One region of the Kitasatospora sp. NPDC091335 genome, then DNA from elsewhere that is predicted to be linked to it. Evidence: riboswitches for the same ligand, from Rfam matches in the RefSeq annotation. Region 1 holds a riboswitch; each other region holds the start of a gene.
The links. A riboswitch is a leader RNA that binds a small molecule or an ion and turns the genes downstream of it on or off. The one in region 1 is predicted to bind cyclic di-AMP.
Positions count from the first base shown of each region.

Region 1 (4,169 bases):
TGTGGCTGCTGCTCATGCTCCCGGCCCCTCGTTCTGGCGTTCGTTCGTCCCGCTGACGAGGTCCAGTCTGGTGGACGCGCCGACCGGGCGTGATCCGGAGGCCTGGCGGATCCGGGGTGGGGTTAACCCCCCTCCCCCCGGGCGGCCGGGCCCGGCCACTCGTCGGCGAGCAGCGCGTAGAGGTACGAGTCGGACCAGACGCCGTCCTTGAACCCGTCGTGCCGCAGCCGCCCCTCCCGCCGGAAGCCCAGCCGGGTGAGCGCCTTCACGGAGGCCGCGTTGTCCACGTGGACCCGGGCGGTCAGCCGGTGCAGGTCCAGCGGGCCGAAGGCGAGGCCGCGGAGCAGGCCGACGATCTCGCCCGCGTAGCCGCGGCCCCTGACCTCGTCGGCCAGCACGCACCCCAGGTCGGCGGAGCGGTGCCCGCCGAGGACGAGCGAGGCCTGCCCGACCGGCGGCGCGTCCCGCGGGTCCTCGGCGTCGGCGAGCCTGGTGACGGCGAGCCGGTAGGTGTCCCGCTCCCCGGCCATCGCCTCCTCCAGGTAGAGCTCGATCTGGTCGGCGCAGGCCTCCCGGTCGCACGACCCGAAGGGCAGGTACCGGGTGACCTCGGGGTCGCCGAACAGCGCGTGCAGCGCGTCCACGTCGCCCTCGGTGTGGTGGTACTCGCGGATGGCCAGTCGCGGGCCGGTGAGTCGTACGGGGAGCATGGCTGCCGACCCTATCCCCGCCCGGCGGCTACCGTTCGGACTATGAACGACGAAGACCTGCGGCTCGCCCCCCGCACCAAGGCCGCCGACCTGCTCGCCTGGGCGGCCGAGCAGGGCCGCGCGCCGGTGGCCGAGGGGCCGCTGCGCACGGTGCTGGCGCTGCTGGAGCTGGGCGAGGGCAGGATGCACGACGGCTGGCCGGAACTGACCTCGAACGCGGTGGAGCACCTGCTGTACGAGCGCCTCCACCTGTACGTCCAACCCGCGCCCGAGGAGGACCCGCTCGCGTACGGCGACGCCGTCCGGATGCTGGCCGACCACCAGCGGGCGGCCCGGCGGCTCAACGCCAAGCGCCAGGAGCGGCTGCACGCGGAGGCCGAGTGGCAGGGCGAGGTCGCGGCCGGACTGCTGCGCCGCGCCGACCTGGTGACCTGGCCCCGGCTGTACGCGCTGCTGCTGCACGCGCACGGGGTGGACGTCGCCGACGGGGAGGCGGTGCGGGACTGGCTGGCCGGTTTCGGCGGGCTCGCCGAGGAGGAGCGGCTGGCCGCGTACGAGGACCTGGCGCCGGCCGGCTGGCTGGACGAGCCGGACGAGCAGGGCTGGGGCTGGAGCCGGGTGCTCTCGGTCGGCATGGCCACCGACGGCGCGCGGCGGCTGCTGGAGCAGGGCCTGATGCGGCGCAGCTACCGCAACCTGGCCGAGCTGACCGCGCTGGGACGGCCGATGCCGGACGAACTGGCCGGGGACTTCGGCGAGTTCGAGGACGCGGCGGTCGAGGCGGCGCTCGACCTGTTCGGCGAGTGGACGGTGCCGGGGCTGCCGCGGCTGCTGGTGGAGGAGTTCCCCGAGCTGGCGCCGGAGCCGGGCCAGAAGGAGATCGACGCGTACCTGGCGCAGCTGCCCGCCGAGGAGTGAGAGACCGCGAAGACCCCCGGCCGGGAGCTCGTGCTCCGGGCCGGGGGCCTTCGCGGGGGCGTCTGCGAGCGGGTGCCTCAGCCGGCGGGTGCCGTGAGACCGGGGGCCGTCAGGCCCGGGGCGTCACGGGTTGAGGCCGCGCTGCTGGAGCCAGGGCTCCGGGTCGACCGGGGCACCGCCGCCGGGGCGGATCTCCATGTGCAGGTGCGGGCCGGTGACGTTGCCGGTCGCGCCGACCTTGCCGATCTGCTGGCCGGCGACGACCTTGCCGGAGCCCTTGGTGATCGAGGAGAGGTGGCAGTACCAGATCTCGGTGCCGTCGGGCAGGGTCTCGACGATCCGGTAGCCGTACGAACCGGCCCAGCCGGCCGAGGTGATGGTGCCCTGGCCGAGCGCGTGGACCGGGGTGCCGGTGTCGGCGGCGAAGTCCAGGCCGGTGTGCAGGTTGGCCCAGTAGCGGGCGCTCTGGCCGTAGTGGGCGGAGAGCCGGTAGTCGTCCACCGGCAGGGTGAGGGCGGCGGCCTTGGCCCGCTCGGCCTCCTCGGCGGCGCGCTTGGCCTCGGCCTCCTTGGCGGCGGCCTTGGCCTCGGCCTCCTGCGCGGCCTGGACCCTGGCGGTCTCCTCGGCGGCGGTGCGCTGGCTGTCGGCCTGGTGCTGGATGCGGGCGGCGAGCGCGAGGCCGGGGTCCGCGGAGAGGGCGACCGGGGCCTCGTCCGGGGCTTCGACCGCGGGGGCGGCGGCCGGGGTGGCCGAGGCGAAACCGGTGGCCCCCAGGGTGGCGGCGACGGCGGTGACGCCGAGCAGCGGGGAGGTTCCGCGGGTCTGACGCGGCATCCGGTGGCGGTTGGTCTCGGCCTCCGGGCCGAAGGCGTCGGGGCCTTCCGAGCCGGGGTGGTCGAGGAGCTGGGTACCGGCTGCGGGGCCGGCCGGGTGTGCCGGGGTGTACGTCGACGCCACGGAGGCGCGCTCCTTTCCTTCCTTCGCGCCTACCGGGTTAGCTGACGGGTTCGGAGCAGGAAGGTCTCCTACGGCCGGGCCTGGGCCCCGCCGATTCACCCCAGGGAACGTGGTTCCCCGGCTCCCTGACCTGCCCGGAGGCCGGTCGGTGGGATTAGGCACCGCGCACGGTGCCGTCTGGGTACGGCGTTGACGACCGCGCTGCGTTATCAAACGTTAATCCTAGGAGGCGCCGATTCCAAGCCATCCGGTGGAAGCGACTGTCGACCATATGATCGGACGTCAACGAACGACCCCTCATGCACGGCTCCATCTGAGTACTCCTACTCATGTGCGGTCCGGCCGGGCGGCCGCATCCTGACGCCATGAGCGCACCGATGCAGACCCGCACGACGGCCGCCTACTACATCCAGGCCGTCCTCTCGTTCGCCCTGTCCGGCACCACCCTCGCCGTCGGGATCGCCTATCTGCCGGTCGGCGGGTGGACCCGGGCGTTCCTCGGAATCGGCCTCCTCTACACCGTCACCTCCGCGTTCACGCTGGCGAAGGTGATCCGGGACAAGCAGGAGACCAACGAGATGGTGACCCGGGTCGACCAGGCCCGGCTGGAGAAGCTGCTCAGCGAGCACGACCCGTTCAGGGTCGAGGGCGCCTGACCCGCCCCCTTCCCGGATCGCCGCCCGCCGGCTGCTTGACGGCTAAGGCTATTAGCCTTAGCTTTATGGCTATCGGCAGCAACGCCGATGCCCCGCCCCGGCGGCCCGAGGAGGACCCCCATGAACGGCACCATCACCCCGAGCACCCAGTGCCTGACCGTCCCCGGCGGCCGGATCGCCTTCGACGACACCCGGCAGGGCGACGGCGCCCCCGTCGTCCTGCTCCCGGGCATGCTCGACAGCCGGGCCGCGTACCGGCACCTGCGCCCGCTGCTGGTCGCCGCCGGCCACCGGGTCGTCACCATGGACCTGCGGGGCTTCGGCGAGTCCTCGATCGCCTGGGACGACTACGGCCCGGCCGCCCTCGCCGGCGACGTCCTCGCCCTGCTCGACCACCTCGGCATCGAGCGCGCCGTCCTCGCCGGGAACTCGTACACCGGGGCGACCGTCGTCAGGGCCGCCGGGGATGCGCCCGGGCGGGTCGCCGGGATCGTGCTGATCGACGCCTTCGTCGAGACCCCGCCGCCGGGCGCCCTGATGCGCGCCGCCATGGGCCTGATGGGCGCGGCCCTCGTCCACTGGCCCGCCGCCTGGGGCTTCTACCTGCGCCGGATGGCCTTCCCCGGCGCCAGGCCCGCCGACTTCGACGCGTACGTGGACGGGCTGGTCTCCGACCTGCGCACCCCCGGACGCAAGACCGCCACCCGCGGGTACGTCCACGGCGACTCGGCGCCGGTCGGCTGGACGGCTGCGGTGCGGTGCCCCGCGCTGGTGGTCATGGGCAGCAAGGACCCCGACTTCCCGAAGCCGGAACTCGTCGCCGACCGGCAGGCCGCGGCGCTCGGCGCGCGGAAGGCGATGATCGAGGGGTCCGGGCACTACCCGATGGCCGACAACCCGGCGGCCACCGCGGACGCCCTGCTGCCCT
Region 1 is NZ_JBIVUM010000014.1:23,032-27,200, forward strand. Features, by position in the region: gene ACIQOW_RS26455 (sensor domain-containing protein) at 1-16, opposite strand, end outside; gene ACIQOW_RS26460 (GNAT family N-acetyltransferase) at 123-710, opposite strand; gene ACIQOW_RS26465 (hypothetical protein) at 753-1,628, shown strand; gene ACIQOW_RS26470 (M23 family metallopeptidase) at 1,752-2,585, opposite strand; cyclic di-AMP (ydaO/yuaA leader) riboswitch at 2,598-2,756, opposite strand; gene ACIQOW_RS26475 (YiaA/YiaB family inner membrane protein) at 2,951-3,241, shown strand; gene ACIQOW_RS26480 (alpha/beta fold hydrolase) at 3,362-4,169, shown strand, end outside.

Region 2 (4,169 bases), on a different contig from region 1:
GCGATGACGATGACTGACCCGCTGATCCGCATGGCCTGCTCCTCCCTGTGGGCGACACCGCACCGGCGCCCACGCGTATTGCGGAGGATCGTAGGCACGTCCTGACCCTCCGCAACAGTGGTTACCCCTCAGGTGACCAGGCTCACGCCCACGCTCCGGACAAGAGCTGTCCAAGAGCCGTCCACGGAGGGTCGGCACCCCGGGCCGGCACCCCGGCGGCGCACCGTCCGCGGGCAGGCGCGCGCCGTCGGGGAGGGGCGTGCCCGGCGCACCGGATACGGTCGGTCCATGCCAGCTCAGCCCGACCCCGCCAGGCCCGCCGCCGCGCCGTCCGACGCCACCGGCCCCCAGCTGTTCACCTGGGAGTTCGCCTCCGATCCGTACCCCGCCTACGCCTGGCTGCGGGAGCACGCCCCGGTGCACCGCACCACGCTGCCGAGCGGCGTGGAGGCCTGGCTGGTGACGCGGTACGCGGACGCCAGGCAGGCGCTAGCGGACGGCCGGCTGTCGAAGAACCCGGCGCACCACAGCGGGCAGGCGCACCGCACCGGCCGGGTGGGCATCCCGGGGGAGCGGCAGGCGGACCTGATGACCCACCTGCTGAACATCGACCCGCCGGACCACACCCGGCTGCGCCGACTGGTGTCGAAGGCGTTCACCCCGCGCCGGGTGGCCGAGTTCGAGCCGCGGGTGCGGCAGCTCACCGACCGGCTGATCGACGGCTTCGCGCGGCGCGGTTCGGCGGACCTGATCCACGAGTTCGCCTTCCCGCTCCCCATCTACGCGATCTGCGACATGCTGGGCGTGCCGGCCGAGGACCAGGACGACTTCCGCGACTGGGCCGGAATGATGGTGCGCCACACGAAGCCGGGCCAGGGCGGCGGTCAGCGCGGCGGCGTGGGCCGGGCGGTGAAGCGGATCCGGGCGTACCTGCTGGAGCTGATCCACCGCAAGCGCGCGGACCTCGGGGACGACCTGATCTCGGGCCTGATCCGGGCGAGCGACCACGGTGAGCACCTGACCGAGAACGAGGCCGCGGCGATGGCCTTCATCCTCCTCTTCGCCGGCTTCGAGACGACCGTGAACCTGATCGGCAACGGGACCTACGCGCTGCTGCGCAACCCCGGGCAGCGCCGGCTGCTGCAGGAGTCGGTGGCGCGCGGGGAGAGCGCGCTGCTGGACACCGCGATCGAGGAACTCCTGCGCTACGACGGGCCGGTGGAGATGGCGACCTGGCGGTTCGCGACGCAGCCGCTGACCGTCGGCGGGGTGGACATCCCGGTCGGTGACCCGGTGCTGGTGGTGCTGGCCGCGGCGGACCGCGACCCGGCCAGGTTCGCGGACGAGAACACCCTCGACCTGGCCCGGACGGACAATCCCCACCTGGGTTTCGGGCACGGCATCCACTACTGCATCGGCGCCCCGCTCGCGCGGCTGGAGGGGCGCGCCGCACTGGCCACCCTGCTTTCCCGGCTGCCCGATCTGCGGCTCGCGGAAAGCCCGGAGAATCTGCGGTGGCGAGGTGGCCTGATCATGCGTGGGCTGCGCGAACTCCCGGTGGAATTCAGTCCGGAGAGCCGCTCCCCGCACGCCCCTCCGCACGCCCCCGCCGAGCCGCCGATGCCCTGAGGTCACGCTGACGGGACGTCGTCGATCGCCCTCAGCGGTGGTGTGAACAGCCATCAATCAGGACATATCGCCGCCGTTGGTAGGCGGTCGGACACGCGCCGTAATTTATGTGTGATATCGGCGATATGAGCTTGTGATTGGTCTGATGATCTGTCTACTCTCCCTGGAGTTCGCAGCTGCGGACCTCGTACGCGGAACGCCGAATCCTGCCCGCCGCGTCACGGGAAACCGACCAGAACCCTGGGCAGGGGCGGGGGAACCAGGTTTGTTGCCGTCCCCACGGCTTGGGGTGAAGCCGCCCGAGCGGGATCTCTCCGCACACGGCGGCCGGGCCACCTCCCGGTCCGAACCCGACAGCTCACCTCGCAGGCGTACGGAGAGGGACCTCTTCATGCTGCTCGTTGGAACTGGCCGTCACCGTCGTCGCACCCAGGCCGAGAAGGCCATCGCCGTCGCCGGTGTGGCCGGCGTCGGACTCGCGATGCCGCTCCTCACCGCCACCGGCGCCTCCGCCGCACCGGTCTCCACCTGGGACGCGGTCGCGCAGTGCGAGAGCGGCGGCAACTGGAGCATCAACACCGGCAACGGCTTCTACGGCGGCCTCCAGTTCACCTCCAGCACCTGGAAGGCGTACGGCGGCAACGCCTACGCGGCGCAGGCCAACCAGGCCAGCAAGGCCCAGCAGATATCGGTCGCCGAGAAGGTCCTCGCCTCGCAGGGCCCGGGTGCCTGGCCGGTCTGCTCCCAGAAGGCCGGTCTGACCAAGGGCGGCGCCCCGGCCGCGGTCGACACCTCCTCGGACGCCAAGCAGCAGCAGGCTCCCAAGCCGCAGGCCCCGAAGCAGCAGGCCCCGAAGCACGCCAAGCCGGCCGAGAAGCCGGCCGCCCAGCAGCAGGCCGCACCGAAGCCCGCCGCGAAGCCGGTCCAGCAGGCCGCCCCGCAGCAGCAGGCGCAGCCGCAGGCCCAGGGCTTCTCCGGCAAGGCCGGCTGGGACGCCGACGCGAAGGTGTACTGGTACCAGAACAACGGCGGCTGGTACTGGACCAGCCACCAGAGCGTCTACCAGCAGTACGCCGGCCAGACCGCCGCCCAGCCGCAGGCCGCCCCGCGGGCCGCCCAGCCGGCCGCGCAGGCCGCGGGCCACGACTACACCGTCCGCGCCGGTGACACCCTGTCGACCATCGCCTCCGCCCAGGGCGTGTCCGGCGGCTGGAGCGCGCTGTACGAGCAGAACCACGCCACCGTCGGCGGCAACCCGAACCTGATCATGCCCGGCCAGGTGCTGCACCTCGGCTGAGCCGCCACGCCCGACGCGCGGAGGGGACCGGTCCTACCGGTCCCCTTCGTCCGTATTCGCCCGCTCCAGGGGGACAAGCTGGGACAAGCAGGTGAACTACCGGCGGGTAGGAGGGCCACACGCTGAGACGGAACCCAGGTCGACGTGGTCCCGGGAGCCCGGGCGGTTAGGCTCTGGTCGTAAACGACTCCGCAATCGTCCTGCTGACAGCACCCCCCGTCAGACCGGACCCTGCTTCCGCAAGGAGATGCCTCGTGCCGTCCATCGATGTCGTCGTAGCCCGTGAGATCCTCGACTCCCGCGGCAACCCCACGGTCGAGGTCGAGGTCGGCCTCGACGACGGCAGCACGGGTCGTGCCGCTGTTCCGTCGGGTGCCTCCACCGGTGCCTTCGAGGCGCTGGAGCTGCGCGACGGTGACAAGAACCGCTACTTCGGCAAGGGCGTGGAGAAGGCCGTCCTGGCCGTCATCGAGCAGATCGGCCCGGAGCTGGTCGGCTACGACGCCACCGAGCAGCGCCTGATCGACCAGGCCATGCTGGACCTGGACGCCACCCCGGACAAGTCCTCGCTCGGCGCCAACGCCATCCTGGGCGTCTCGCTGGCCGTCGCCCACGCCGCCTCCGAGGCGAGCGACCTGCCGCTGTTCCGCTACCTGGGCGGCCCGAACGCGCACGTCCTGCCGGTCCCGATGATGAACATCCTCAACGGCGGCTCGCACGCGGACTCCAACGTCGACATCCAGGAGTTCATGATCGCCCCGATCGGCGCGGAGTCCTTCTCCGAGGCCGTCCGCTGGGGCGTCGAGGTCTACCACACCCTCAAGGGCGTGCTGAAGGAGCGCGGCCTGTCCACCGGCCTCGGCGACGAGGGCGGCTTCGCGCCGAACCTGGACAGCAACCGCGAGGCCCTGGACCTCATCACCGAGGCCATCCAGAAGGCCGGCTACGTGCCCGGCCGCGACATCGCGCTGGCCCTGGACGTCGCCGCCTCCGAGTTCTACGAGGACGGCGCCTACCAGTTCGAGGGCAAGGCCCTCTCGGCGGCCGAGCTCATCGAGTACTACGCCGGGCTGGTCGCCGCCTACCCGCTGGTCTCCATCGAGGACCCGCTGGACGAGTCGGACTGGGACGGCTGGAAGGCCATGACCGTCAAGCTGGGCGACAAGGTCCAGCTGGTCGGCGACGACCTGTTCGTCACCAACCCGCAGCGCCTGGCCCGCGGCATCGAGACCGGCACCGCCAA
Region 2 is NZ_JBIVUM010000022.1:7,287-11,455, reverse strand. Features, by position in the region: gene ACIQOW_RS33890 (SDR family NAD(P)-dependent oxidoreductase) at 1-32, opposite strand, end outside; gene ACIQOW_RS33885 (cytochrome P450) at 289-1,629, shown strand; cyclic di-AMP (ydaO/yuaA leader) riboswitch at 1,850-2,015, shown strand; gene ACIQOW_RS33880 (transglycosylase family protein) at 2,021-2,926, shown strand; gene eno (phosphopyruvate hydratase) at 3,181-4,169, shown strand, end outside.
Region 2: another riboswitch for cyclic di-AMP. It lies ahead of ACIQOW_RS33880 (transglycosylase family protein); the one in region 1 lies ahead of ACIQOW_RS26470 (M23 family metallopeptidase).

Region 3 (4,169 bases), on a different contig from region 1:
GCGGGCCGAGCCGCAGGGCCGTCCGGTGGTGGTGGTCTCCACCGACCGGGAGGTCGCGGAGGGCGTGCGGAAGGCCGGCGCGCGCCCCGTGGCCTCGGTGTTGCTGCTGAACAGACTGGCCCGGCCCTGAGTCCGGACCGGATGGAATGATGCCTGGTCAGGGGTGGTTCCGAGCGGGTGTGCGGGTCTTGTGACGTCAGCGTGGGAACCGGATTTCACGCCTACGGGGGAGTAGCAGAACGGGTAGATGTTCACTAGGGTCTGGCGTCAAACCTATTTTCCGGAATCTCACCCCATCAGGTGAGTCCGATGGAAGAAGGAGCCGGACCCTTGGCATCCCACCGCCGTCCCAAGCAGCCGAGCCGCGCACGGATCTCCGTGCTCACCGCCGCCGCTGCGACCGCGGTCGCCCTCTCCGCCCAGGTGGCCGCGCACGCCGCGCCGCAGCCGAACAAGTCGGACGTCAAGGCGCAGATCGACCAGCTCCAGGAGGAGCAGGAGCAGGCGGCGGAGAAGTACAACGGCGCCAAGGAGCGGGCCGACCAGCTGCGCAAGCAGTCCGGCCAGCTCCAGGACCAGGTGGCCCGCGGCCAGGAGCAGATGACGCAGCTGCAGGGCGGCCTCGCCGAGGTGGCGGGCGAGCAGTACCGCACCGGCGGCATCGACCCGTCCGTCCAGCTGATGCTCTCCTCCGACCCGTCCGGCTACCTGGACAAGGCCTCCACCATCCAGCAGGCCGGCACCAGCCAGGCCGAGGCGCTCAAGGGGCTGCTGGACCAGCAGCGCCGGCTGGACCAGCAGAAGACCGAGGCGGCCACCGTGCTCGCCTCGCTGGAGAGCACCACCAAGGACCTGAACCAGGCCAAGACGGACGTCAACACCAAGCTGAAGGCCGCCCAGGACCTGCTGAACTCGCTCAGCGCCGCCGACCGAGCCGCGCTGCGGGCCCAGCAGACGCAGGAGGACCGCGCCTCGCGCGGCAGCGACCGGGTCGACCTCGGCAGCCTGCCGCCGGCCGGCGGCCTCGCGGCGGTGGCGGTGTCCAAGGCGATGGGCAAGCAGGGCTCGCCGTACGTGTGGGGCGCCACCGGATCGACCACCTTCGACTGCTCGGGCCTGATGGTCTGGGCGTACGGCCAGGCCGGCGTCTCGCTGCCGCGCACCTCGCAGGAGCAGGGCCACTACGGGACCAAGGTGCCCTCGCTGGACCAGGCCCAGCCGGGCGACCTGGTGGTCTACGGCAACGACATGCACCACGTCGGGATGTACATCGGCAACGGCATGGTGGTCCACGCGCCGCACACCGGCGACGTGGTGAAGGTGATGAAGGCCGACGCGATGTCGATCAACACCATCCGCCGGGTCTGACGGCCCGACACGCCGGAGGGGCCCCTTTCCCGGACCTGTGATCAGCGCCACCCCCTTGTGGGGGTGGCGTTCGGGTTTTCGGCGTTTCGTGACCGCATGGTGAGAACTGATCAGCCTTACGTGTGGCAGTGGTCACCATCGGTCATTTTCACAAAAGAACTTTGGCAATCTTCTGTCTTTTTTCTGACAAGGATTTGAACCGATCACGGTTCAGTTACTAGGGTCGTGCCCTGAACCACCGCACTCTCGATCGCCCAGCCAGGGTGGCGGCGGTGGTTTCCGTCGAGTTCGCAAGGCAGCGGGGCAGGTCGAAGCGACTGCCCGACAGGGGAGCCCAGTTCGTGGGGGCGCTGCGGAGCGGAGCCGGGGAACCACGTTCCTCCGGGGTGAATCGGCGCCAGGTCGGCCGGTGGAACGGCCGTGAGGCGTCGTAGGGCATGCTTCCGGCCCGAACCCGTCAGCTCACCCGGTAGGCGGCCGTAGGAAGAAGGAGTCCGCCTTCGTGGCGTCCCATCGTCGTCCCAAGCCCGCCGGCCGCGCCCGCGTCTCGATCCTGACCGGAGTCGCCGCCGCAGCCGTCGCCCTCTCCGCGCAGTCCGGCGCCCACGCCGACCCGCAGCCGACCAAGGAACAGGTCAAGGAGCAGGTCGACCAGCTCAACGAGCAGGCCGAGGTCGCGACCGAGAACTACAACGCCGCCCAGGCCAAGCAGCAGGAGCTGGAGAAGCAGGTCTCCGGCCTCCAGGACCAGGTGGCCCGTCAGCAGTCCCAGGTGACCGAGCTCCAGGGCGGCCTGGCCGAGATCGCCGGCGAGCAGTACCGCAACGGCGGCATCTCGCCGACCGTCCAGCTGATGTTCTCCTCCAGCCCGGAGGGCTTCCTCACCCAGGCCGGTGCGCTGAACCAGGCCGGTGCGACCCAGAAGGGTCAGCTGAAGGAGCTCCAGGAGCAGCAGCGCAAGCTCGACCAGGACCGCAACGAGGCCCAGGGCAAGCTCGCCGAGCTGGAGTCCACCACCCAGCAGCTGAAGACCGCCAAGCAGGACGTCCAGGGCAAGCTGAAGGCCGCCCAGGACCTGCTGAACACCCTGACCGAGCAGGAGCGCCAGGCGCTGCGCCAGGCCGAGGAGAAGGCCGCGGCCGAGGCCAAGGTCAAGGCCGACGCCGCCAAGGCCGAAGCGGCCAAGGCGCAGCAGCAGGCCGACCGCGCCTCGCGCGACAACAGCCGCAGCGACATCTCGACCGGTTCGGCCGCCGCCGCGCCGGTGAAGGTCGCGGCCGGCAGCTCCCGCGGTGCCGCCGCCCTCTCGTACGCCGCCTCCAAGGTCGGCAGCCCGTACGTCTGGGGCGCCACCGGCCCGGGTTCCTTCGACTGCTCCGGTCTGATGGTCTGGGCGTACAACCAGGCCGGCGTGTCGCTGCCGCGCACCTCGCAGGCGCAGGCCTCGGCCGGCACCCGGATCGGCACGGACATCTCCCAGGCCCAGCCCGGCGACCTGCTGATCTTCTACACCGACGCCCACCACGTCGGCATCTACGCCGGCAACGGCCAGGTGCTGCACGCGCCCAGGACGGGCACGAACGTGCGCTACGAGGCGGTCACCAACATGCCGCTGACCGGCATCGTGCGGGTCTGATCCCCGCTCGGACGCTTCCGGGCCCGGCCTTCCTCGGGGAAGGCCGGGCCTGCGGCTTTTCCGGAAGGTCGAGCTGATGTCCGATTAGTGGGCGAATATTCGGGTTAGGAGGGGTTTGGACTCGGTTGCCCGGACTCGCTAACGTCTGCCACCGGACTCCCGCTCGACGGCCGCCCACCATGGCGCGGCGGCGGGGACCGCGCCGCAGGATTGGAGCCGCTGCCGCCATGCCCGTGCACCGTCGTTCCCAACTGCTCGCCCGGGCGCTGGTGCTGACCGCGGCCGCCGCCACCGCGCTGGGCGTGGCCACCGGAGGCAGCGCCCAGGCCGCCCCCGGCAGCCCGGACCCGGCCGACCGACAGGACGTCAAGGCGCAGGTGGAGCAGCTGTACGACGAGGCCGAGCAGGCGTCCGAGAAGTTCAACGCGGCGCAGGAGGCCCAGCGGCGCCTCCAGGGCGAGACCACCATCCTCCAGGGCGAGATCGCCGGCGCCCAGGACCAGCTCAACCAGCTGCGCGGCGACCTGGCGACGGTGGCCGGGGCGGAGTACCGCGGCGGCGGCATGACCCAGACGGCCCAGCTGATCCTCTCGACCGACCCGGAGGGCTACCTGGCCCGCGCCCGCGCCATGGGCCAGGCCGCCGCCCGCCAGCAGGAGAGCCTGCACGAGCTGATCACCCGGCAGCGCCGGCTCGACCAGCGCCGCACCGAGGCGGCCGACAAGCTCGCCGAGCTGGACCAGGCCCGCCGGTCGCTCGCCGACGGCAAGCAGCAGATCCAGCAGCGGCTGGCCAAGGCGCAGAAGCTGCTGAACGGCCTGGGCGGCGCCGAGCGGGCCCGGCTGGCCGCCCAGGACGCCAGGGACGCCGAGCGCCGCGCCACCCGGGGCACCGACCGGCTGGACCTCGGCACCGCCCCGCCCGCCTCCGAGCGCGGTGCGGCCGCGCTGGCCGCCGCGGTGCGGATGATCGGCTCCCCGTACGTCTACGGGGCCGCCGGCCCGCACGCGTTCGACTGCTCGGGTCTGATGTACTACAGCTGGCGGCAGGCCGGAGTGACCCTGCCGCGCACCTCGCAGGCCCAGGCGTACGCCGGGCAGCGGATCAGCCTGTCCGAAGCGCGACCGGGAGACCTGGTGATCTTCTACCGGGACATGCACCACGT
Region 3 is NZ_JBIVUM010000001.1:541,082-545,250, forward strand. Features, by position in the region: gene ACIQOW_RS02420 (NYN domain-containing protein) at 1-130, shown strand, start outside; gene ACIQOW_RS02425 (NlpC/P60 family protein) at 331-1,368, shown strand; cyclic di-AMP (ydaO/yuaA leader) riboswitch at 1,707-1,860, shown strand; gene ACIQOW_RS02430 (NlpC/P60 family protein) at 1,871-3,004, shown strand; gene ACIQOW_RS02435 (NlpC/P60 family protein) at 3,232-4,169, shown strand, end outside.
Region 3: another riboswitch for cyclic di-AMP. It lies ahead of ACIQOW_RS02430 (NlpC/P60 family protein); the one in region 1 lies ahead of ACIQOW_RS26470 (M23 family metallopeptidase).